DNA from 3 places in the Psychrosphaera haliotis genome. Region 3 is predicted to be linked to each of the others. Evidence: predicted binding sites of a transcription regulator. Region 3 holds the regulator's gene; each other region holds the start of a gene.
What was found. Region 3 encodes sigma-54, which starts transcription at its own class of promoters, with help from an activator protein. Its sites were predicted from a motif close to GTTGGCACGNNNNTNGNNT; they were not measured.

Region 1 (7,617 bases), on a different contig from region 3:
GAACCAACTGAACCTGCGGCACCTGTAACAATTAAAGTTTCGCCTGACTTAGGTTTACCTACTTTTAATAAACCTTGCGTTGCCGTTAGTCCTGGTAAAGCAAAAACCGACAATACCGCTTCGTCTGAAACTGGCGCTTCAATTTTATTTAGACCTTCTGCGCTGCCAGCAAAATATTGCTGCCACCCCATCATGCCCATAACACGGTCGCCCACTTTAAATTTATCGCTTTTACTTTCTACTACTTCACCAATGCCTGAGCTACGCATTACATCGCCAAGCTCTACTGGTGGAATATAACTTTCTGTATCTGGGCTCATCCAGCCAAACATGGCAGGGTCTAACGACATCATATTTTGTTTAACAAGCACTTCGCCTTCGGTAATTGAACGTACTTCACGTTCCTTGATTTCAAATAGGCTGTTGTCAATTGGACCGCCTGTTGGGCGTGCTACTAAATGTATTGATTTGTTAGTACTCATTTTTATTCCTTCAATTCATGTCGTTATAAATAGATTTTATTTAAAACGCGCTGTTTTTGTTCAGCTAATTATCGACTTTATCTGTCCTTCATATCTGACGTTATAAATCTCAAATTCAAGGGCATTAGAAAAATTAATAACCAACATGAATAATTATTAGATTAAATACCGAAAAACCTGTTGACGAAAAACCCAATTAATATAATTATGCACAAATACAGAATAAGAATTCACAACAAAAACTTATTTAGGTAGATTTAAAAGAACATAAATCAACTTAATTTAAATACGTAAAATAAATAGGAAAACATTAATGTACGCCACCTCAGCTCCAATTTTTAAATCGTCAGTCATTTCTTTGGCCATTGCCGCTAGCTTTTTATCTAGCAATGCAATATCACAAGAGAAAAAAGGCTTAAATGAGATAGAAAAAATTGAGGTAACCGCAAGCCGACGAAGCGGAACAGTGCAAGAAGTGCCCATGAACATTTCTGCATTAGATGGCGACATTATGAAACAACAAAATATCTATACACCTGAAGATGTTGCGAGATGGGTACCAGGTTTAACCATTGCGGATCAAGGTGGACGTGAAGGCGCATCTATTATCGTTCGAGGTCTGAACACTAATAGCTCAGATAGATCTGCTGACGGTGGCACAGTTGCTACCTACTTAGGCGACATAGCTTTTGATTCAGATTTACGTCTTACGGATATTCAACGTGTTGAAGTTTTAATAGGCCCACAAGGTACTTTATACGGCACTGGCTCTTTGGGTGGGGCTATTCGTTATATTTTAAATGAACCTGCGCTTGACGAAACCACTGTAAACTTAGCGTTTGATACATTTGCTTTGGCAGAAAGTGATGACTTAGGCACTGAAGCTGGCGTTGTTTTTAACCTGCCACTTATTGAAGATCAGTTAGCCATTAGATTTAATTTAAACCACTTTTCAAGTCCTGGTTTTATAGATTATACCCAAGTTTTGAAGGAGCCTGGCGTATCCTCTGCTGATCCTGACTGGCAAAACGAGTCTGATGTTAACGCTAATTTAAAAACGGTTAAAGATGCCAATACGGAAGAAACATTTACTGCTCGTACAGCCATAAAGTGGGTTGCATCTGACAATGTTGAGGCAATGTTAAACTACATATACCAAAACAAAAAAGTAGGTGGTAATTCAATTGATCAGTTTAATACCCTATCCGCTGACAATCCGCTTTCTTCTATTATTCAGCCATATCAAAACTCAATGCGATACGAAGAGCCAGGTGAGCAAACCGATGAATTGCTAAGCCTTGAGCTAACGGTTGATTTAGGCTCCGTTAATTTAGTTTCTGCAACGGGTTATTCTAAATTTGAACAAACGGGACAACGTGATCAAACCGACTTGTTAATGCAAGATATTTGGTCTGGTTATGGCGAATTCCCTGCTTACACAAGAGATTATGGCGAAGGTGACTCTTTATCTCAGGAGTTTAGACTAGTATCCGATACAGATTCTGACTTTAGCTGGATTGCAGGTGTGTTTTATAGTGATTCACAATACGATTTTGACGATCGTGAGTACATGCCAGGCGCTACATTAGCTTGGTATAATGATGACTACGAAAGCTTAGATTACGACCTTGAATACATCGCCACTGGTTACAACAAAAGTAAAGAGTCTGCCGTATTTGGCGAATTTACCTATAGCGCCACAGATAAGCTTGAAGTAACCGTAGGTACTCGTTTATATAAATATGAAGTTAACACAGTTTCCGCCGCAGCTGCACCGCTTGATGTAGATACCATAATCACTAAGGACGATCTGCAATACGAAACGGTAAATGCCGATGATTCAGGTAGTTTGTTTAAGTTAAACTTAAGCTACCAATTGGATGATAATATTCTAGGTTACTTTACGGTAAGTGAAGGATTTAGATTAGGTGGTGGTAACGGCATTATTGCTTGTACTACACCGGTAACGGCTCAGGTTTGCGCTTTACCAAACGAAGTTGAGTTTGAATCGGACACAACACAAAACACTGAAATCGGCTTAAAAAGCACTTGGTTCAACAACAAGCTTCATTTTAACGCGGCTATCTTTAATGTGGACTGGAATGACGCTCAAATTAGTGCGGCAACGGTTTATGGTGCTGAGCCAATTACATTAAATGCTGGTCAGGCTAAATCCCAAGGTATTGAGCTTTCTACACGTACCACTTTAATTAAAAATTGGGCAATTTTTGCAAGCTTTTCTTATGCAAAAGCTGAACTAACGGAAGATGCCCCTTTCCTCTTTAAAGTAGCAAGTGAAACTGGCACTGAGTTGCAAAACTTTTACGATGGTGAAAAAGGAGACAGACTACCTGGAGCGCCGGAGAAACAAGCAACTTTTGGTGTTAATTATCAAAATGAGGTTTTCGATAATAAACTCTTGTCAGTAAATTATGGTTTAACCGCACAAAGTGATGTTTATACTAAGGTGGGTTTAAAAGCAGATGGTGAGTCATTACCTGGTTACGCTGTAAGTAATCTTTCAGCCACTATTTCTGACGACAACTGGTCAGTGACAGCCTACGTTAACAACTTGTTTGATAAGTATGCCTATAGTGCCAACCGTCGTGACCCATCTTGGTCTGGCAATTCAGTATTTGATAGTGAAAATAAAGACTTATCAGAACTGAGCCGTACTTATGGTCATTATGTGATTCAACCAAGGTCAGTAGGTGTTAAATTTAACTACTTGTTTGAACTTTGATGTCGGGTTTCTGATTAAATATCATTTATTAGACACTGAACGGTCCTGAAATAAATTGAAACTTATTTCATATTAGATACAAAAAGCCCACTTCATTAAGTGGGCTTTTTTATTCACATCCCGTTAGGGGTGAAAATCACGTTTTTGCTCGTTTAAAATAGCGTGGTAGCTAATTAACAGTCTTTGTCTTTAGCGTCCGCTTTTTCTTTTACATCTTCACAAGCGTCTTCTAATGCGTTACCTGCGTCTGTCACTACTTCATCAACCTTTTCACCAGCCTTTTCGCCAGGTCCTTTTTCACAACCCTGCAAAACGAATGCTGAAAGTACTAATGGTGTTGCGATAAGTAATAGCTTTAATAACTTCATAATATATCTCCTGTTTAACCTAAAGGTTTGTTTTACGTCCGTGGAATGCATTCAAAATTATAGTAACTACAAATCCCACTAAAAAGATGAAAAATAAAATCTTTGCAATACCTGTTGCAGCGCCCGCTATACCACCAAATCCAAAAATACCGGCAATAATTGCAATCACAAAAAATGTAATAATCCAAGATAACATGATAGCTCCTTAAGTCGACGTTTAAATTAAATACTGCAATTCATTTGTTCAGTAGATATATTGCCACTTACATGCCAAGGTGTGGGAATACCTAAAATAAATTAAATTACCTAAAAAATACAACAACTTAAACCAATTCGATATAAATCTAACGAGCATTAATAAAAACGAAACCAATTCAGATCTTAAAATATTTTCACAGTGACCCTGCAAGTTTTTCAATCCTAACTAGCATTAGTACATAAAAGTCTTTTATTATGAGTATCTTGTTGTACTCCAATTGTTCTAATTTAGGGAAATTCATGTCAGTTATAAGCGGTAGAATCAAATACGCGGGAATTTTATTAGCGGCGGCTATCCCCTTACAGGCTCTGGGTGGGATTGATGACATTGTAAAAACACCTGAAGAAATAGCGTTGGAACAAAAAATAAAAACCTGTGCATCAAGTCTAAAAGAAACTGGGTTTGTTACTGGTGATGAAAAACTGATTTATAGATATTGTGAAACAAGGATATTATCTAGAGGCATTAAGAAAGGTCGATTAGCCCAACGTATTATTAACGAACGGTCGACGGAGCTTAATCCCTTTGTTATTACACCACACAGACAAAGTTACATATTACCCTTCGTTAAATCCGATAACTTCAATCGTAAACCTTACGAAAGCAATGAACTTGTTTCTGGGCAATTAGAAGATTATGAATCAAAGTATCAAGTTAGTTTTAAGGTTCCGCTAAGAAGCAGTACTTTATTTATTCCAGGTGATGGTCTGTACTTTGGAATGACAATTCAAGCATGGTGGCAAGTATATTCAGACGAAATATCTAAACCATTTAGGGAAACGAACTACACTCCAGAGATTTTCTATATTGCACCATTACCATGGCAACCTAATGATGGAAATATGGCGTTTACGGTTCACTTTGAACATCAATCCAATGGCCAAACACAATTGCTTTCCAGAAGCTGGAACCGTTTGTTAGCGTCTGTTGTGTATGAGAAAGATGACTTCGCCATTGGTGTAAAGCCTTGGTACCGATTCAAAGAAAACGAAAAGTCTGACCCTTTAGATCCTAAAGGTGACGATAATCCAGATATTCATAAATACTTAGGACATTACGAAGTCTTTGGCGCATACGCCTTTAACGATGATCATAAAATGTCTTTTAATGTGCGGAAGAACTGGAAAACAGGTAACGGTTCTATAGAGCTAAACTATTCGTTTCCATTTCCAGGCTCGTCGAGATTGGTTGGATTTGCGCAATACTTTAGTGGATATGGGGAAAGCTTGATTGACTATAATCATAAGCAACAAAAACTAGGCATTGGCATTGCTGTTAATGATATTTTTTAAACCTTGTTAAGAAATATTTGCAGAGTTAATTTTGTGTTTTTCAGACAAATAGAGTTCCCAACTTGGGAGCTCTAACATTCGGCTTTGGTATTGGTAATTAGAAGCCATGTAAAAGCTATACACCAGACTAAACATCAGCACGATAACGAATAAATTAACGCTTGTTGATAGATTTAGTGCCACAAATATATGCAACGTCAACAAAATAAACGCCAGCAGTAACGAATAACAAGTTGCATGAATACTCAAACTTCTCCACCTACTTGCAAAAAATGGCGGCGGCTCTGCTATCCCTAGGAACCACAAAACTCGATAAAGCAAAGGCGCAGCAGCATACTGACAAATACCAAGATACTCCATCTCTTCTCTAAAGTGAGTCACCTTTTGCTCAAAGTCCATCCAGCCCTTATGTTAACTATTGATTTGTAATAAATTTATGCGCAGTAGTATTCTCTCTTCTGAGCTATTTTTCAACCAGTTATTGCCTTTGGAGCTAAATAGGGTAAAGGGGAAAAACCAAACCCTACCGCCCAATATTTAACCGAATGATTTTATTGGGTAATAAATGGGTACAAAGTTTGCTTTATTCGGTCAAACTGTTGTCGGCCATGGAAAGTAATGAACCTTTTTGTAAACACTAATACCGCGTCTATTAATAGTCAAAGAAACCTATCCAAATCATCTTTATCCCTTGAAACGTCAATGTCTAGGCTTGCCTCAGGAATGCGAATTAATAGTGCTAAAGACGATGCAGCTGGACTGCAAATTTCTAACAGACTAACTTCACAAATAAATGGACTAAATGTTGCCGTGCGAAATGCCAACGACGGCATCTCATTGGCACAAACAGCTGAAGGTGCTTTACAAGAGTCAACAAACATCTTACATCGCATGCGTGACTTAGTTATTCAATCTGCTAATGCAACAAACTCATCCGTTGACCGTAAAAGCATTCAAGAGGAAGTCATTCAATTAAAGTCTGAATTAGAGCGCATCGCAACAACTACTACTTTTGGTGGGCAACAGTTACTAAACGGATCTTTTGGGTCTAAACAACTACAGGTTGGCTCTCAAGCCAATGAAACGATTGCCATATCCATTAACTCAGCCAAAGTGAATGATTTAAGCAGTTCAACTTATACGTTAGGTGATGCATTTGGTATCGGCTCAGCAGCTACATCAATGGGCTCGCCTGTTTACGGAACAAACAGTCCATTGGCAAGCACAAACGAAACTTTGACTTTAAATGGAATAAACCAAGAGCTAGTTTCTATTGACCAATTTGACGCCGCGTCAGAGGTGGCCAGTAAAATAAATTCAGTATCCAATGCCACTGGCATCATCGCAGATTCTAGAACCGTGTTAGCTATGTCTAACTATTCTAATAGTTCTGTTGGTGACTCTATCCGTTTTGACTTAAGTAATGGAAGTCACACAGAAACAATTTCTTTTTCATCCTCAGGCTCTGCTCATTTAGACTTTCAAAAACTGCAAAATAAAATTAATGAGTCAGCTGCAGTCTTAGGAATCTCTGCACATTACTTTCCAAAAGAAAGTAATGGCGCCCCTATCCTTGAGTTGACCTCAGAGGGTGGAAATAATATTACCGTCTCAAATTGGAATGATCTTACAGATGGCAATGCAACAATAGATGTTGAAGGTGGTGGTTATGATGGTGTACGCGGCTTCGGATCAGTTTTGACGTTAAATGCAGTTAACAAAGATGTAACGGTAAAAGGACAAGTAAAATTAGATAGCTCGACAAGTTTTAATGTAACATCCAGTGAAGCTAATAGTGACTTAACTGGCGCCACTGCTTCTGGCGCAGTCATTCAATCGAGTGAAGTTTCAATAGCGTCAATTGATGTAACAACATCAGAAGGCTCACAAAATGCAATTAGTGTTATAGACGGGGCCATTGCAAAAATAGATAAAAGCAGAGCGACTTTGGGCGCTATCCAAAACAGACTCAACTCGACTATTCAAAACCTTTCTAATATTTCAGAAAACTCATCTGGAGCTAGAGCTAGAATTCGAGATACCGACTTTGCAAAAGAGACGGCACAGTTAACTAAACATCAAATACTTCAACAAGCCGGGACGTCAATATTAAGTCAAGCAAATCAACTGCCACAAGCTGCGCTTTCATTACTAAACTAATAAATAGGGTAATTCCAAAATAAAAATCGCCGATAATAAGTTTTACCGGCGATTATTTGGTTAAGAATAATGTTTTACAGGACGCTACGTTTTATTTATCCCTGACACAAAGAGCATTATATGATTGGCTCTTGTCATTTTTATACCATTCAGAGTTACCACGAATAAAATAAGCACTAAGAATATCATCGAGATCTTCGCTAATTGACCATAAATCAATAGATACATCATATAGTGGCTCATTACTTAATTGAAACTCAGCTCTTAGTTCGTCAAGAGTTGGTAGTCTCCAGTCATTCGAACCATTAAATGA
Region 2 (7,617 bases), 520 kb from region 3:
AAAAGAGTTTGTAACTAATGTAATCCCTTTGCCTATAGTGACATTAATTGTTCCGTCGTTACGTTTAATCGTGTCAACTTGAACCATTTCACTTAAGTTCTTAAGCAATAGGTCTCTTTTATCTAGTAAATCATTGGGTGGAAAACCACTACCACTCACCGCGTTTTCTACTTGAATTTTGCCATTAAGATTGGCAATTTCCGCAGCAATAGAGTTTATCTCTTCTATTGTTGTTGTTATTTCTTCGTTTACGGCACCAAGGTGCTGCCCTGAGATTTCTTCGTACAATGTATTAAAACGTTGCGCTACTGTTTCTGCTCTTGCAATTACTACGTTTCGGGCCGATATGATTGTTGGCTCTTCTGTTACACCATTGATGCCATCAAACATTTCCTCGAATGAGGTTGTAATGCCAGTCTCAGGATCCGCTAATAGGTTGTCCATACGTGACGCATTAACATATTTGGTATTGTTTGAATTGTATTGGCTAGCGTTAAAAATAACTTCCTGATAATTAAAATCATTAAACGTACGAGTGATACCTGCGAGTTGTGTACCGTTGCCTAAAAAAGTACTTCTAAAAGCCAAGCCAACCGTAGATTGAGTTTCAACTCTTTGACGACTGAAACCTTCAGTGTTGACGTTGGCAATATTGTGACCTGTCGTATCAAGCCCATGCTGAGCTGCTGATAAACCAGAAACACCTGTACCTAAAATTCCGCCAGCCATTATTTATTTCCTCTATTCGCCATCGCTTAATTCAGAAAATTTGCCAATCATTTCTTGAAAGTTATCGCTGTTTAATATGCCCAATATTTTATTTGCGTAATTTGGATCTGTGGCATAACCAGCGTCTTGTAGACCTTGCAAAAACTGTTCCGGATTGCTTGTTTGTTTTAATGCGGGCTCATATCTATCGTTGCTTTTTAGGAAGCTAACAAAGTCATTAAATGATTCATTCACATTGTTGTAGACACGGAATGGTTCAACTTTTTTGACCGCTATGCCGTTTTCAAATTCTAATGTCGATTGCGCAGTTTTTGTTCCGTCCCAATCTCTATGAGCTTTTACGTTAAATAGGTTAAAACTTGAGTTACCGTCTTTGTCTTTTAATACGTGTTTCCCCCAACCAGTCTCCAATGCCGACTGAGCAATCATGACCGCTGGGTTTAAACCAATTTTTGACGCATTTTGTTTTGCATAATCCCAAATGCTGTCAACAAACTCTTCTGGTGAATTAAAGCTAATTGAAGGCTGCTTGTTCACTTCGAGTGGTTTGTTTTGTTCATTTGACGTTGCGTTATAAGCTTTTTCAGCACCTGCAAACAGTCGATCTTTAATTTGTTGATCATCACCTGGTAAACTAAATGTTGAGGCTTGGTTTGGCGATGTTGGACTTTTAGATATATTTCCGACGAGTTCATCAAATCGATTATCATTTCGCAATACACCTGCATTAACGTATTTATCGTTCTCGCCACTAAGCTGGTTAACTATGATGTCTGCTAAACCAACACTGCCTTGTTCTGACATATCATTAGCTAACTGAGAGTCATACATGTCTCGAAAAAATTTAGTAGTGTTAGAGTGCATTGGGTTGCCCTCTTCGAATACTGCATTCGCTTGACGCATTGATTTAAGCATCATACCAATGAAAATGGACTCAAAATGTTGAGCAGCTTTATGAAGCGCTTCTTTATTGCCAGGATCCATTTTAGATTTGGACTTCAACTCTTGAAGACCAATCAGATCAAGCGCATTACTCGAGTTTCCAATATTATTCATTGTCGTTTTTTTGACACTTTTATGCGTCAACTCAGCTATTAAATTAATAATATTGAGTGTATTTCAAGTCTTGTGCCAAGAGCTTTAATACATGAATAAAAGAGTTATTGAGTTTTAGATGTGATGTTACTGATTGTTGGGAGGTTTGATTTGGACTAAATTGGCTTTTACTTGACTGACTTTTTCTAGGCTGGCTTTTACTAGATTGGCTTTTACTCGAGTGAGCAATTGCCCGATGAGCCGATGTACTGATTCGACTCATCATTGGGCGACTGGCATATGAACTCCTAGTGAATCATTGTGAAGAACTTAGATAATTCCTCTTTCAACTCACCAGTTATATCACCTACAAAACATACTTTTGCACCATTTGGAACACGTGCAAATACGGTTTCAATTTGCTCAGCAATATTTTTTTCAGTGTTAATAAAGTCAGCGAAATACTCAGCTTCTGGCATTTCTTTGATATTCGTTAACGCTTCAAATGCTGCTAATCCAACAGGCGTAAATTGAATCTCATTGTTTTCAATTACTCCACCTGATAAACAACAAAATATTTGCTTATCGCCAAACGCAACTTCATACACGTGGTATTGAAGATCATGCGCCTCGTTAATATCTAACATCTCCAGGATAGCCTGGTTTGTTTCTTTATTTGCAGTTACGTCACTTAGCAATACTTGTGAAAATGCCATCGTGTTATTCCTTCTATATATTAAATTAAAAGTTAAATCACAACCAATTGACCATCAATCGCTCCAGCTTGCTTTAATGCCTCTAATATAGCCATTAAATCGCCAGGCGCTGCGCCCACTTGGTTTATGGCGCGTACTAAATCATCAAGATTCGCACCAGGGTCAAAAACAAACGCTCGAGTATCATCTCTTGCGACATCTATTATTGTTTGATTTGTTACAACTGTTTGGCCATTGGCCAATGGATTAGGTTGATCAACTTGCTGATTCTCAGCGATGGTTACCGTTAGGCTACCGTGCGTAATTGCCGCAGGTTTTAAACGAACATCTTTACCTATAACGATAGTGCCAGTTCTAGAGTTGACAATAATTTTGGCACTTGTACTCGCTGGCTGAAACTCTAAGTTTTCAATTGCTGATAAGTAGGCAACACGTTGTGAAATATCTCTTGGCGCAATAACACGCACTGATACTGAATCCATTGGCTTTGCCGTGTTTGGACCTACTAGGTTGTTGATCGTATCTGCTAAACGTTTTGCCGACGTGAAATCTGGTTCATTTAAGTTGAAGGTAATATGGTCACCATTTCCAAAAGGCGTTGGTACTGAACGTTCAACTGTAGCGCCATTAGGAATTCGCCCAACGGTTGGTGTATTGATAACAACTTGAGAACCATCAAGACCTTCAACACCTAAACCACCTACTACAAGTGATCCTTGCGCTACGGCATAAATGTTACCGTCTGCACCTTTCAAAAATGTTTGAATAAGCGTGCCACCTCTAAGGCTGCCTGCACTACCTATTGAGGAAACGGTAATATCGATGTTCTGACCTGGCTTTGAAAACGCAGGCAATTCAGCATGGACTGCAACGGCCGCTACGTTTTTAATTTTTGGCTTTAAACTCGCTGGAAGTTGAATGCCAAAGTTGCCAAGCATTGCTTTAAAACTTTGCTCGGTAAATGTTGTTTGCTCTCCGGTACCCGGCAAACCAACTACTAAGCCATATCCAACCAATTGGTTTGAGCGAATGCCTTGTACAGTAGACACATCTTTAATACGAACAGCATTAACGCTTGAACTAAAAATGAGGCTAGTGCAGATTAAAACTGCTAATAAAATTTTCATATGTAACTCCTAAAATGGCCACATCGAACTCATGAAAAACTGAGATAACCAACCCGTTTCTTGAGCTTCTGCCAAAGAGCCTTTGCCGCTATAAGATATGCGAGCATTCGCCACGCGAGTAGATTCAACTGTGTTATCTGATGAAACATCTTCTGATCTAACAATACCGGTTAGTCTAATAAACTCTTGCCCAGTGTTTAGCGTTAACCACTTTTCACCTCTAATTATTAAATTACCGTTTGGTAAGACTCTCAAAACATGAACCGTAATTTGACCATTCAAGCTGTTACTTTGGTCCGACTTTGCATCACCTTTAAACGTACTATCTGACTCAATGCCCATTTCCAAGGTATTACCACCAATAGTCGGCGCTAATCCGTTTAGACCTACAAGTGGCGACAAACTAGCATCGGTCTCTTTTTTAGTTTCTGTTTTTGCCGTCTTTGAAGCCTGCGTATTTTCCATCAACATGACGGTGATAATGTCACCAACTCGTCTAGCTTTAGTGTCTGAATAAAGCCCATTTGACCAACCACTATGGTATAGGCTCCCTGTCGCAACTACTTCTTCAGAAGGTATTTCTGGCATGATGGGAGCAAAAAATGGATCTTCCTCCACCACATCGTGATTCACTGCACAACCACTTAACAAGCCAATACCACCAACAAGAGACAAAACTCTTAAAACATCCTTTGTAGATTGATTTATTTGATTTAGCGAATTCGATATGTTCATAATCTGACTCCAAACATCTACCAGTTATAATTGCTGCGTAATAAAGCTAAGCATCTGATCAACAGACGAAATTACTTTTGAGTTCATTTCATAAACACGCTGACTTTCAATCATGTTTACAAGTTCTTCAGTTACATTAACGTTAGACGTTTCAAGAGCGCCCTGAACAACAATTCCTAGACCATTGATTCCTGGGTTACCCTGAACAGGAGCTCCGCTTACACCAGTTTCTGTAAATAGGTTTTGACCAATTGGCTCTAAACCAGCCGGATTAATGAAGTCACTGATAGTGAGCTGTCCGATTGCAACGCCGGCTCCCTGCCCCGGAATTTGAACCGTTACTTCACCTTGCTGTGAAATGGTTATGGACTTCGCCTCTGCAGGCACGTTCATTTCAGGTTGCAGCGCAAAACCAGCACCTGAAGTAACAATCCGACCATTTTCGTCTAACGAAAATTGACCATTACGTGTATAGGCCAATGTTCCATCTGGACGTTGAATTTCAAAAAAGCCATCGCCTTGAATCATAAAATCTAGGCTATTGTCTGTTGTCGACATGTTACCTTGAGAGAAGTTCTTTTGCGTTGCTACAACTTTAGTACCTGCGCCTAACATTAAACCATTCGGTAATTCGGTATCCTGAGATGAACGACCACCTGGTTGATTAATGTTTTGGTATAACAAATCTTCAAATACCGCTCTGCTTTTTTTGAAGCCAACGGTACTGGCATTCGCTAGGTTATTCGAGATAACTGCGATATCTGTTTGTTGGGCATCTAAGCCGGTTTTACTTATCCAAAGTGCGGGATGCATAGCCGCCTCCTCAATTAATTCTAATTAAACAACTCGTAATAATGAATCTTCAGTTCTATCTATATCTTCTGCCGTCTTCATCATTTTCACCTGCATTTCATATTGACGTTGATGTGAAATCATCGACACCATTTCTTCTACAGGGTTAACATTACTCATTTCTAAGGCACCACTAACAATCCTGATATTTGGCGAGGCTTCGCAAAAACCGCAGAGCTCATTTGACAGAACGGCGTCTTTTGAACGAAATAAACCATCTAAACCTTTCGTTAAATCATTGTCATTTGGTGGTTCTATTACTTTTAATCGGTCAACAACTTCTAAGAAGTTTGCCGGAGCTCCTTGAGGGCGCACAGTAACGCTGCCATCAGGTCCTATCTCAACTTTTTCGACAGGCACAGGCAAAACTATGGGGCCGCCTTCACCTAAGATCGGTGTACCTTTAGCGGTCGTCAATAATCCGTCACGGGTGATTTGTAGATTACCTTCACGGGTATAGGCTTCTTCTCCGTTCTGATCTTGAACGGCTAGCCAACCTCGACCCGATATAGCAATATCTAAGTCTCTACCCGTAGTTGCTATGGGACCGTGATGCATCTTTGAACCCGGTCTTTCTTCCATAGCAAAAACTCGAGTAGGAAGACCGTCTCCAAAGGCTTGCATTGAACGTTGTTGTTCAAAGTCAGCACGAAAGCCTGCCGTTTTAGCATTGGCTAAATTGTTGGCGTTCATAGAAACACCAATCAGGTTTTGCTTTGCACCCGACATGGATACATATAGGAGCTTATCCATTTTTGCCTCCGTCAATTGCTCGACGATTAAAATTACTTAACCAATAAAAGCATTAATCGTGCCACTGATAAAAAGTTCTTTTATAACAGTAACTAAATGGAGATTTAGATATTGAGGGATCTTGATATTTGGAGCTTCGGACGTTTGGGGATTTAGAGATTTGTAGGTTGGGTAAAAGGTACTACTTTACTAAAACGAATCGTTAAGCAGTTTTTGTTTGTTTCTGCATCGCTATCAGTAATTCAGCTTCAGCGCGTGATATTTCACACTCTTGAATGACTTCTTCTAATTCCGCACCTAACTCAATCATCTTTTTAGCGCGAGTATAGAGTGGGTTAGGTTCGTGATTTTGCTCCAACATCAATATTTTGTTGCTCAGCTCTGTAATCACATCTAATTGTTGCTGTTGATTTGTTTGTAACTGAGAAATAAGTTGTTGTAGGTATTCTTTGTGTTGTTCGGACTTTGAATGCAGTAGCTGCGTGCTATCGAGCTTTTGTTTGATTTGCTTAAGAGACTCACCTTGCAAGCTAAAAACACTGTTTAATTGTTGAAATTCTTTTGTATGACTTGCGGATTGTTGACGATGGCGTGAAAAAAGAACCAGTATTGCAATTACACAACATACTAGTACCCCAGATAATACTCCTATCCACACCATCATTACTACTCTCTACTAAAACTGCTAGATGTCTGAGATTTCATCCCACTCTTCATCTGTCATTAACTTATTCAAGTCTACCAAGATAAGAAGCTCGCCACTGCGATTACTTACACCTTGGATAAACTTAGCACTTTCATCTGTACCTACATTTGGTGCGCTATCAATTTCTGATGTTTTTAGGTAAACAACTTCTGCAACGCTATCAACTAGAATACCGATTACTTGCTTGTCTGACTCAATAATAACAATTCTTGAATTATCACTTACTTCGCCATTAGACAAACCAAACCTAGCTCGGGTATCAATTACCGTTACAACGTTACCACGAAGATTTATGATGCCTAAAACGTATTCTGGGGCACCTGGTACAGGAGCTATTTCTGTATAGCGCAATACTTCTTGAACTTGCATTACGTTAATACCATAAGTTTCGTCTTCTAAACGAAATGTAACCCACTGCAACACTTCGTCGTTGCCATCTGTTAGTTTACTAACTGGGGCTCTTTCTTCACTCATGTGAGCAACTCCTAAATTGAATAACTTTATTCTTGACGTGCATTAATGCCTTTATTAAGCATGGCAACTAAATCATCGACATGCAATAAAGCACACATTTTTTCTTTTATCGTTCCTAGTAACCAAGGTCTTTTTCCTGGTTGAGAGCGCCATTTAACATCATCTGGCTTTATATACTCTGTTGTAACCAATTTTTCCGCGGCTAAACCCCAGTTACTTTCACCCAACATGATTAAATATTTATAATCAGGTTTGGTTTGAAGTGAGTCGTATTTTTCTGGCATTACCCATTTGGCCGACTCAACTACATTAATTTTTTTCTCGCGATTGACCATTACACCTAAAAACCAATCCGGCTTTCCAAACAAACTGGTCACATCTTCTAAGTTGTGAATACCACCTAACTCGTGCAACGGTACCGCTAATGATAGACCTGCCACCTCAAAAAATAGTGCTTGAAATGGCTCTTCAATTTTATCTATCGATTTTG
Region 3 (7,617 bases):
CTCGGTGCTGTTCGCAATGATCAAGTCAACTTGTTGCTCAGGCTTAAAGGTGCCTTCATTTTCATCTTTTACAAATTTGTCTATTTTTGAAGACGCAGTAGGGCGCTGATCAAGGTCATCAAGATAAACATAAACCAAATAACGTTCGCCCACTTCCATTGGTCTGTGCTGTTCGCCATATGGAACAAGTAACTCTTTGTCTAAGCCCCAGTCTACAAAAGCACCAACACGAGTAACGTCTGTTACTTTTAAATATGCAAACTGACCAACTTCTACCTTTGGTCTTTGCGTTGTTGCAATAGGTCTATCTTCTGAATCCAAATAGACAAATACTCTTACTTCATCACCTTCTTTTGCATCTTTAGGTGCATGTTTTCTAGGAATAAGCAGTTCGTCGCCATCTCCGGCATCAACAAAAACACCAAAGTCGACGATTTTTGAGATAGGGAATGTGTTGGTTTTTCCAACTTCAATCATTTAATTTTTCCAATTTTACTAAGAAGGCACGTCTTTTTCAATGTTGCCACTACGTTAAAGTAGCAACCATGTTGCCGTGCCTAGGAATGCAAATATGCCGACAATGTCGGTCACTGTTGTCAGTATAACACTACCAGCTAAAGCTGGGTCGATGTTCATTCGTTTTAATGCAAGTGGGATCAGTACACCGGACAAACCGGCTGCAACGAGGTTCATTAACATCGCAAAAGCCAATACGCCACCAAGCATTAAATCTTGCTTCCATATCGCCACAACTCCGGCAATAAGGATGGCCCAAATAAGACCGTTTAGAAAGCCGATGGCGAGCTCTTTGCCTAGTAGCCATCTTGAGTTTGATTCGCTGACATGGCCCATTGCCATACCACGAATAACTAGCGTTAAAGTTTGACTACCGGCAACGCCACCCATGCTAGGCACGATAGTATTTAGCACGGCGAGAAAAGCTAACTCATCGAGAGTACTCTCAAATAAACTCGATACAAACGCAGCCAACAACGCGGTGAATAAGTTAACGCCTAACCAAAGCGAGCGCTTTCTGGTACTGTCTAAAACCGGTGCAAATGTATCGGCTTCATCATCAAGACCTGCCATGCTCAACATTGAGTGCTCAGCGTCTTCACGAATAATATCAACCACGTCATCAATGGTAATACGGCCTAGCAATAAGCCATTTTCGTCAATAACTGGGGCTGTCATCCAGTCATATCGTTCAAATAATGTGGCGACCTCAGACTCCTGCATCGATGCTGGGATGACCTCAAAGTCTGTTTCCATTACTTCCGAAATGAGTTTACTCGGATTAGAGGTCACTAGCGCTGATAATGACACCTCACCAATAAAGTGATCTTGCTTGTCTACAACGTACAAATAATCTGTATTTTCTGGGAGTGACTCTTTGAGGCGCAAATATCTTAGGATTACGTCAACCGTTACGTCAGGGCGAACCGTAACCGTATCGGTATTCATTAATGCGGCAGCTGAATCCTCTTCATAAGACATCACTCGTTCTGCACGCGCTTGGTCCTGTTTATCCATGCTTTTTAATACACGGCGATAAACAGCGTCTGGCATACTCCGTAAAACTTCTGAGAAGTCATCATCATCAAGGTTGGTAGCGGCTTCAGCAACACGCTCTGGCTCCATTGCTCGTAATATTGGGTTACGAACCTCTTCAGATAACTCTTCTAGAATCTCACCTTGAATGCTGCTGTCGATAAGTTGCCAAATAACAGTACGACTTTTAGGCGGTGAGGAGTGTAATAACAGAGCAATGTCATTTGCAGCCATAGAATCAAGCATATTCCGGACACGAACAAACATACCGTCACTGATAGCGGTATTTAGTTCATTAATTGGAATTGTGTATTCTTGTTCTAATAATTCAGGCATATCAAAATCAAAGGTTTCTGTTGTTTACCTTGCGCGTAAGTCTAACTTAGATTGCCATTTTATGATAGTAACTGGTTGTTTTACTGGCAAGATAAGAGGTTATTCAGACTCATCAAAGCGGTTGCTTACAAGTTCACAAATTGCGTTTAGTGCTTGTTCTTCGTCTTCGCCGTCCGCTGTGATTGTTACTTCTTTGCCTTGATTACTTGCTAACATGAGCAAAGCCATTACGCTGTCAGCACTTGCCGTTTTTTCACCTTGTTGAACTTGTACTTTGGCTTTAAATTGAAGTGCCAACTGAGCCATTTTGGTGGCAGCTCTAGCATGTAATCCAAGTTTGTTTTGGATAGTGATAGTGCGCGATAACATGACTAAGCCTTATAGCTGTTCTAAATAACGACTCATTTCACGGTGTCGAGTTTTGATATTTTTGCCGCGAGAACGGAACTGCTCAGCGAGGGTTTCTGCAATGTATACGGAGCGGTGTTTTCCACCTGTACAGCCTATAGCTATTGTTAAGTAGCTTCTATTATTGCGCTCTAAATGAGGCAACCAAGTGGACATAAAGTTATTAATTTGAAAAACAAATTTATTCACCAATGGTTGGCTGGAAAAGAAGTCTTTAACGGGTAAGTCTAATCCGGTTAAAGCGCGTAATTCAGGTTCCCAGTGCGGGTTAGGTAAAAATCGTGCATCAAAAACAAAATCAATGTCGTTTGGAACGCCGTATTTGAAACCAAAGGATTCAAAGGTTATAACCAGTTCTTTATCAGATTTACCTAATATTTTTTCTCTTACCATTTCGGTAAGTTGATGCACGTTCAAATCTGAGGTGTCTATGTACAAGTCGGCTCTAGAAGACAAGCCATCTAATAATTTACTTTCTTGGGCGATGGCATCAGGTAATGAAGCGTCGCCTTTGGTAAGAGGGTGTAGTCGTCGAGTTTCGCTATAACGACGAATAAGTACTTCATCTTTGGCATCGATATAAAGAACCGTGGTTTTTACACCTTTAGGTAAGAAGTCCAAATTATCCATTAACTCTTGTTCAGAGCTTGGTAAGTTTCGAACATCAATGCTTACAGCAACTTGTGGGTAATTTTGTGATAACGAATGCGATAGAGCAGGCAGTAAGTCTACTGGCAGATTGTCAACGCAGTAGTAACCTAAGTCTTCAAGTACTCTAAGTACTACCGTCTTCCCTGAGCCTGAACGGCCACTAACTATAAATATATGCATGATTAAGCAGCTTCAATTACGTTGTATAAGTCGTTATCTGTTTCGGCACTTCTAATTCGTTTCAGCATATCTTTGTTATCAAAGATTTCTGCAATAGACGCAAGCGTTTGAAGATGCACATCACATTGATCTTCAGGCACTAATAGTGCAAAAAATACGTCTACTGGGCGATTATCAATCGCGTCGTAATTTATTCCAGGGTGACTAACCAATAATACCGCGACTGGTTCACCTTTTGGGGTGATTTTTCCATGAGGAATGGCTACACCATTTCCTATTCCTGTACTTCCTAGTTTTTCGCGATTCATTAGACTCGCCAATATATCTGTGCAAGTTAGATCAGGTAACTTAGTACTAGCAATCTCGGCAATATGCTCTAGGATCTTTTTCTTGCTTTGGCAGTCTGCCAGCACTTTTGTGCAGTCAGGTTGCAGAAGTAACTTTACATTCATGGTTTTATTTTACTGCTATTTTCTTTTGATCTTATCTCAAAAGATGGATTAAAAGTACCGTCCTTGGCACTTTAATTTTAATGAGAGAAGTTAGTGTCGAATTAACTTTTCTTTATGCTTAATAACTTGACGATCAAGTTTATCAATTAATGAGTCAATAGCAGCATACATATCTGTATGCTCCGATGTAGCAAAGAGCTCTCCACCGTTAACATGCATGGTCGCTTCTGCTTTTTGGCTTAGCTTTTCAACGTCTAAAATCACATGGACGTTGTTAATGTGGTCAAAATGACGCTGTAACTTTGCAAATTTCGTATCAACATACTCTTTTAAAGACTCTGTTGCATCGACATGACGACAAGTTAAATTAATTTGCATATGCACTTCCTTCTTAATTGATAAAATGGGTGTATTACACCAATCGTTTTCTCTGGTTTGAAGGGGGAATGTTTAACGACTCCCGGTATTTTGCGATAGTTCTTCTGGCTACTTGGATGCCCTGTTCGGCCAGAATATCGGCAATCTTACTGTCACTTAACGGTTTTACTTGGTTTTCAGCGGCAACTAACTTTCTAATTAAAGCTCTAATTGCGGTTGATGAACATTCACCACCATTTTCGGTGCTAACGTGGCTAGAGAAGAAGTACTTTAATTCAAAGATTCCTCTGGGAGTGTGCATGAATTTTTGTGTTGTCACACGTGATATTGTGGACTCATGCATATCAACCATTTCTGCTACATCGTTTAGAACCATTGGCTTCATAGCTTCTGGACCATATTCAAAAAAGGCTTGTTGCTGCTGTACTATACAATTTGATACCTTCAATAAAGTGTCGTTTCTGCTTTCTAAACTTTTAATAAACCATTTTGCTTCTTGTAAGTGTGAACGAACAAATTGAGCATCAGAGCTATTAGTTGAAGTTTTAGACAGTGAAGCGTACTGTTCGTTCACTTTAATTTTAGGCATAGAATTGGGATTTAGCTCTACTAACCAACGACCTTTTTTCTTAATTACGCTAACATCTGGAATTACATAGTCAATTTCATCTTTAATAACTAAGCTAGCAGGGTTTGGGTTCAGAGACTGAATGAGCTCTAAGGCTTCTTTTAAGTCATTTTCTTTTAATTTTGTTTTACGGAGAATGGTACGGTAATCGCGATTAGCCAGTAGGTCGATATTCTCGGCAATTAAATCAATAGCTTCCTGTCTAAAAGGCGTATCAATACTATATTGTTGCAACTGAACAAGTAGGCATTCTTGCAAGCCTCGGGTAGCAACACCAATAGGATCAAAGTGTTGGATACGCTTTAATACGGCCTCTACTTCTTCAATTTCAACATCTTCAATATCTACAGACTCTACGATGTCTTCTGTTGATACGGTCAAAAAGCCTTTATCATCGATGGCGTCAATAATCGCGGTAGCAATGGCTAAGTCATGTTCTGAAAAAGGAGAAAGATTAAGTTGCCACTTTAGATGGTCTTGAATATCCAGCGTTGTTTCACCCTGGTAAACGGTGTCTTCGCCTTCGTAGGCTGGGCCTGAGCTAGCAGGAGCCGCACTCATGTAATCGTCCCAACTAGAGTCAGTAGGGAGCTCGTCACCTATTGTTTGTTCTTGAATGTTTTCGTTGGTATCACGTTCATCTTTGGTCCATTCAATTTCATCGTCATTTGAATTAGATGCGGCTTCATTTTCATGGCGGTCGTGATTGTCTTTAGGGAGTTCAATATGCTCAACAGAACCATGCTCCTCGTCATTTTCTAACAAGGGGTTGCTGTCCAAGGCTTCTTGGATTTCTTGTTGCAGTTCTAACGACGACAATTGCAACAAACGAATTGCTTGTTGTAATTGAGGGGTCATAGTTAACTGCTGACCCATTTTAAGTTGTAGTGTTGGTCTCATTTGATCCCAGTAAAGTACTGACTAAAATAAACTTATTTGTACTAACAAAATATCAAAGTTTGAACTGGTCACCAAGATAAACTTTCTTCACAATGTCACTTTCTAGTACCTGTGAAGGAGTTCCTTCGGCAATTAGCTCCCCATGACTTACGATATAGGCTTTTTCACAGACATCAAGTGTTTCACGGACATTATGGTCAGTAATAAGAACACCTATTCCCTTTGCAGTTAATTGTTGGATTATTTTTTTGATATCTATCACCGAGATAGGATCAACACCTGCAAAAGGTTCGTCTAAAAGAATAATTTTTGGATCTGCCGCTAAAGCACGTGCAATCTCTACCCTGCGACGTTCACCGCCAGATAAGGCCATACCAAGGCTGTCCCGTATATGATCGATATGAAACTCCGCAATAAGATCATCTAACAAGTCTGCTTGCTGGTTAGCATCAATGTCTTTGCGCATTTCTAGAACTGACATGATGTTTTGTGAAACCGTAAGCTTTTTAAATATCGAAGACTCTTGTGGAAGATAACCGATACCTTTACGAGCTCTTACGTGCATAGGCTCATGACTTAAATCGTTTTCGTCGAGTTGGATAACGCCTTTATCATTTGGTACAAGACCTACAATCATATAAAACGTGGTTGTTTTGCCTGCGCCATTAGGTCCTAGTAAACCCACAACTTGTCCGGCTTCAACCGACAGGCTTACATCTTTAACAACTTGTCTACTTTTATAAGATTTGGCTAAATGCTTGGCCACCAACTTGGTCATATTAGGTTTTCTCTACTTAGTTATTTGGCTGTGTTTTTTTTGTTTTAATAGTCGTTGTTACACGGCCACCTGTTGATTTATCGCCGTCTGCTTTAACTCGCTGAGCATTTAAATCAAAGACAATATTGCCACTTTCAACAATTGAGCTGCCTTGCTTATATTTAGCTTCGCCGTTTAGCTCCAAAACTCGATCGTTAATCATATATACAATTTCGTTAGAACTCGCTTCTAATAACTCACTGGCAGGATCGTCCTGAATAAATTTGGCCGGTTTACCTTTGGCTATTAACTTTTCTCCTACGCCATCTTTAGTGATGACAAAAAGCTCGTCCGCAGTAATAGTTAAGCTACCTTGCTGAATTTTCACGTTGCCACTAAAAAACATAGTGTTATTTTTGTAATCTAGATCTTGGTTTTCAGAGTCGATAACAAGGTCATCATTAGCGATGGCCATTTGACAGATTAGTAATAGTGAAGCTAAAAAAATAGTTAAAACCTTAGTCATCCTGATTTCCTTTTAAGATTGTTCTTACATGCTTTGTTAAAGTTACTCGCTCGGCTTTTAAATCAGCACGCAAGCCTTTGCCTTCAATAGTCGTTTTTTCGCCGCGAATAATAATAGGCTTATCGGTAACCACGAGCTGAGAGTCTAAATCAATTTCAATATACTCAGTTTCAATACTAGTCACTAGTTTATTATCATTAAGCTGGAACATAGTAACGTCATTTTCTAGTGTTAGCCGGCCATCTTGAACACTTCCCGTCATTGCCGCTAAACGCCAAAAGGGTTTGTCGTCTTGGTAAATTATAAACTCTGGCTGCTCAAAATACGTAAGTGCAAGCTGAGCATAATGTTCCATTTTCTGTGAAAAAACTTCCTGTTTTAATTTACCTTCAACATTAAACATTTCTTGATGTAAGAGTGTAGCGGTAAAGTCCGGTATTAATACAGGCTCATCACTATCATCAAATTCATTTAGTGTATTAAAAGCAGGTAACCACAGATATAAACTAATACCTATGAAAATTAAAATTATGACGAGTTTAGTTCTCATTAACTGCTCGCACCCTCAAAGTGACTGGTGATGTAGTCTTCGCCTTGTTGCGCCATAATGATTAAATCTGTTAACTCTCTTACCGCACCTTTGCCACCAGGAGTTTGCGTAACGTAATGCGATATTTCTTTTACAAAGGGATGTCCATCGGTAACTGAAACGGCAAAGCCAACTTTTTTCATAACAGGAACGTCTGGAAAATCGTCACCAATAAAGGCTACTTCATGGGCCTCTACCGATAAGTCAGCACAGAGTTGCTCAAAGCCAATGAGTTTCGTTTCCATACCTTGATAAATATGT

Region 1: ABD009_RS07525 (DUF1328 family protein) is a predicted target of sigma-54. The motif match lies at 3,850-3,868, and genes of this name have one in related genera.
Region 2: flgJ (flagellar assembly peptidoglycan hydrolase FlgJ) is a predicted target of sigma-54. The motif match lies at 1,847-1,865, and genes of this name have one in related genera.

Annotation. Positions count from the first base shown of each region.
Region 1 is NZ_BAAAFQ010000005.1:131,434-139,050, reverse strand. It holds gene ABD009_RS07540 (NADP-dependent oxidoreductase) at 1-482, opposite strand, end outside; gene ABD009_RS07535 (TonB-dependent receptor) at 796-3,225, shown strand; gene ABD009_RS07530 (hypothetical protein) at 3,399-3,593, opposite strand; gene ABD009_RS07525 (DUF1328 family protein) at 3,613-3,789, opposite strand; gene ABD009_RS07520 (phospholipase A) at 4,092-5,144, shown strand; gene ABD009_RS07515 (DUF6404 family protein) at 5,151-5,543, opposite strand; gene ABD009_RS07510 (flagellin N-terminal helical domain-containing protein) at 5,763-7,304, shown strand; gene ABD009_RS07505 (InlB B-repeat-containing protein) at 7,396-7,617, opposite strand, start outside.
Region 2 is NZ_BAAAFQ010000004.1:168,898-176,514, forward strand. It holds gene flgK (flagellar hook-associated protein FlgK) at 1-729, opposite strand, end outside; gene flgJ (flagellar assembly peptidoglycan hydrolase FlgJ) at 742-1,785, opposite strand; gene ABD009_RS03430 (hypothetical protein) at 2,073-2,480, opposite strand; gene ABD009_RS03435 (flagellar basal body P-ring protein FlgI) at 2,513-3,607, opposite strand; gene flgH (flagellar basal body L-ring protein FlgH) at 3,617-4,342, opposite strand; gene flgG (flagellar basal-body rod protein FlgG) at 4,367-5,155, opposite strand; gene flgF (flagellar basal-body rod protein FlgF) at 5,180-5,947, opposite strand; gene ABD009_RS03455 (DUF2802 domain-containing protein) at 6,150-6,611, opposite strand; gene ABD009_RS03460 (chemotaxis protein CheW) at 6,633-7,127, opposite strand; gene ABD009_RS03465 (chemotaxis protein CheW) at 7,154-7,617, opposite strand, start outside.
Region 3 is NZ_BAAAFQ010000004.1:686,151-693,767, reverse strand. It holds gene ABD009_RS05710 (CvfB family protein) at 1-477, opposite strand, end outside; gene mgtE (magnesium transporter) at 532-1,887, opposite strand; gene ABD009_RS05700 (HPr family phosphocarrier protein) at 1,987-2,256, opposite strand; gene rapZ (RNase adapter RapZ) at 2,266-3,126, opposite strand; gene ABD009_RS05690 (PTS sugar transporter subunit IIA) at 3,129-3,578, opposite strand; gene hpf (ribosome hibernation promoting factor) at 3,669-3,956, opposite strand; gene ABD009_RS05680 (RNA polymerase factor sigma-54) at 3,991-5,484, opposite strand; gene lptB (LPS export ABC transporter ATP-binding protein) at 5,537-6,262, opposite strand; gene lptA (lipopolysaccharide transport periplasmic protein LptA) at 6,279-6,767, opposite strand; gene lptC (LPS export ABC transporter periplasmic protein LptC) at 6,760-7,317, opposite strand; gene kdsC (3-deoxy-manno-octulosonate-8-phosphatase KdsC) at 7,317-7,617, opposite strand, start outside.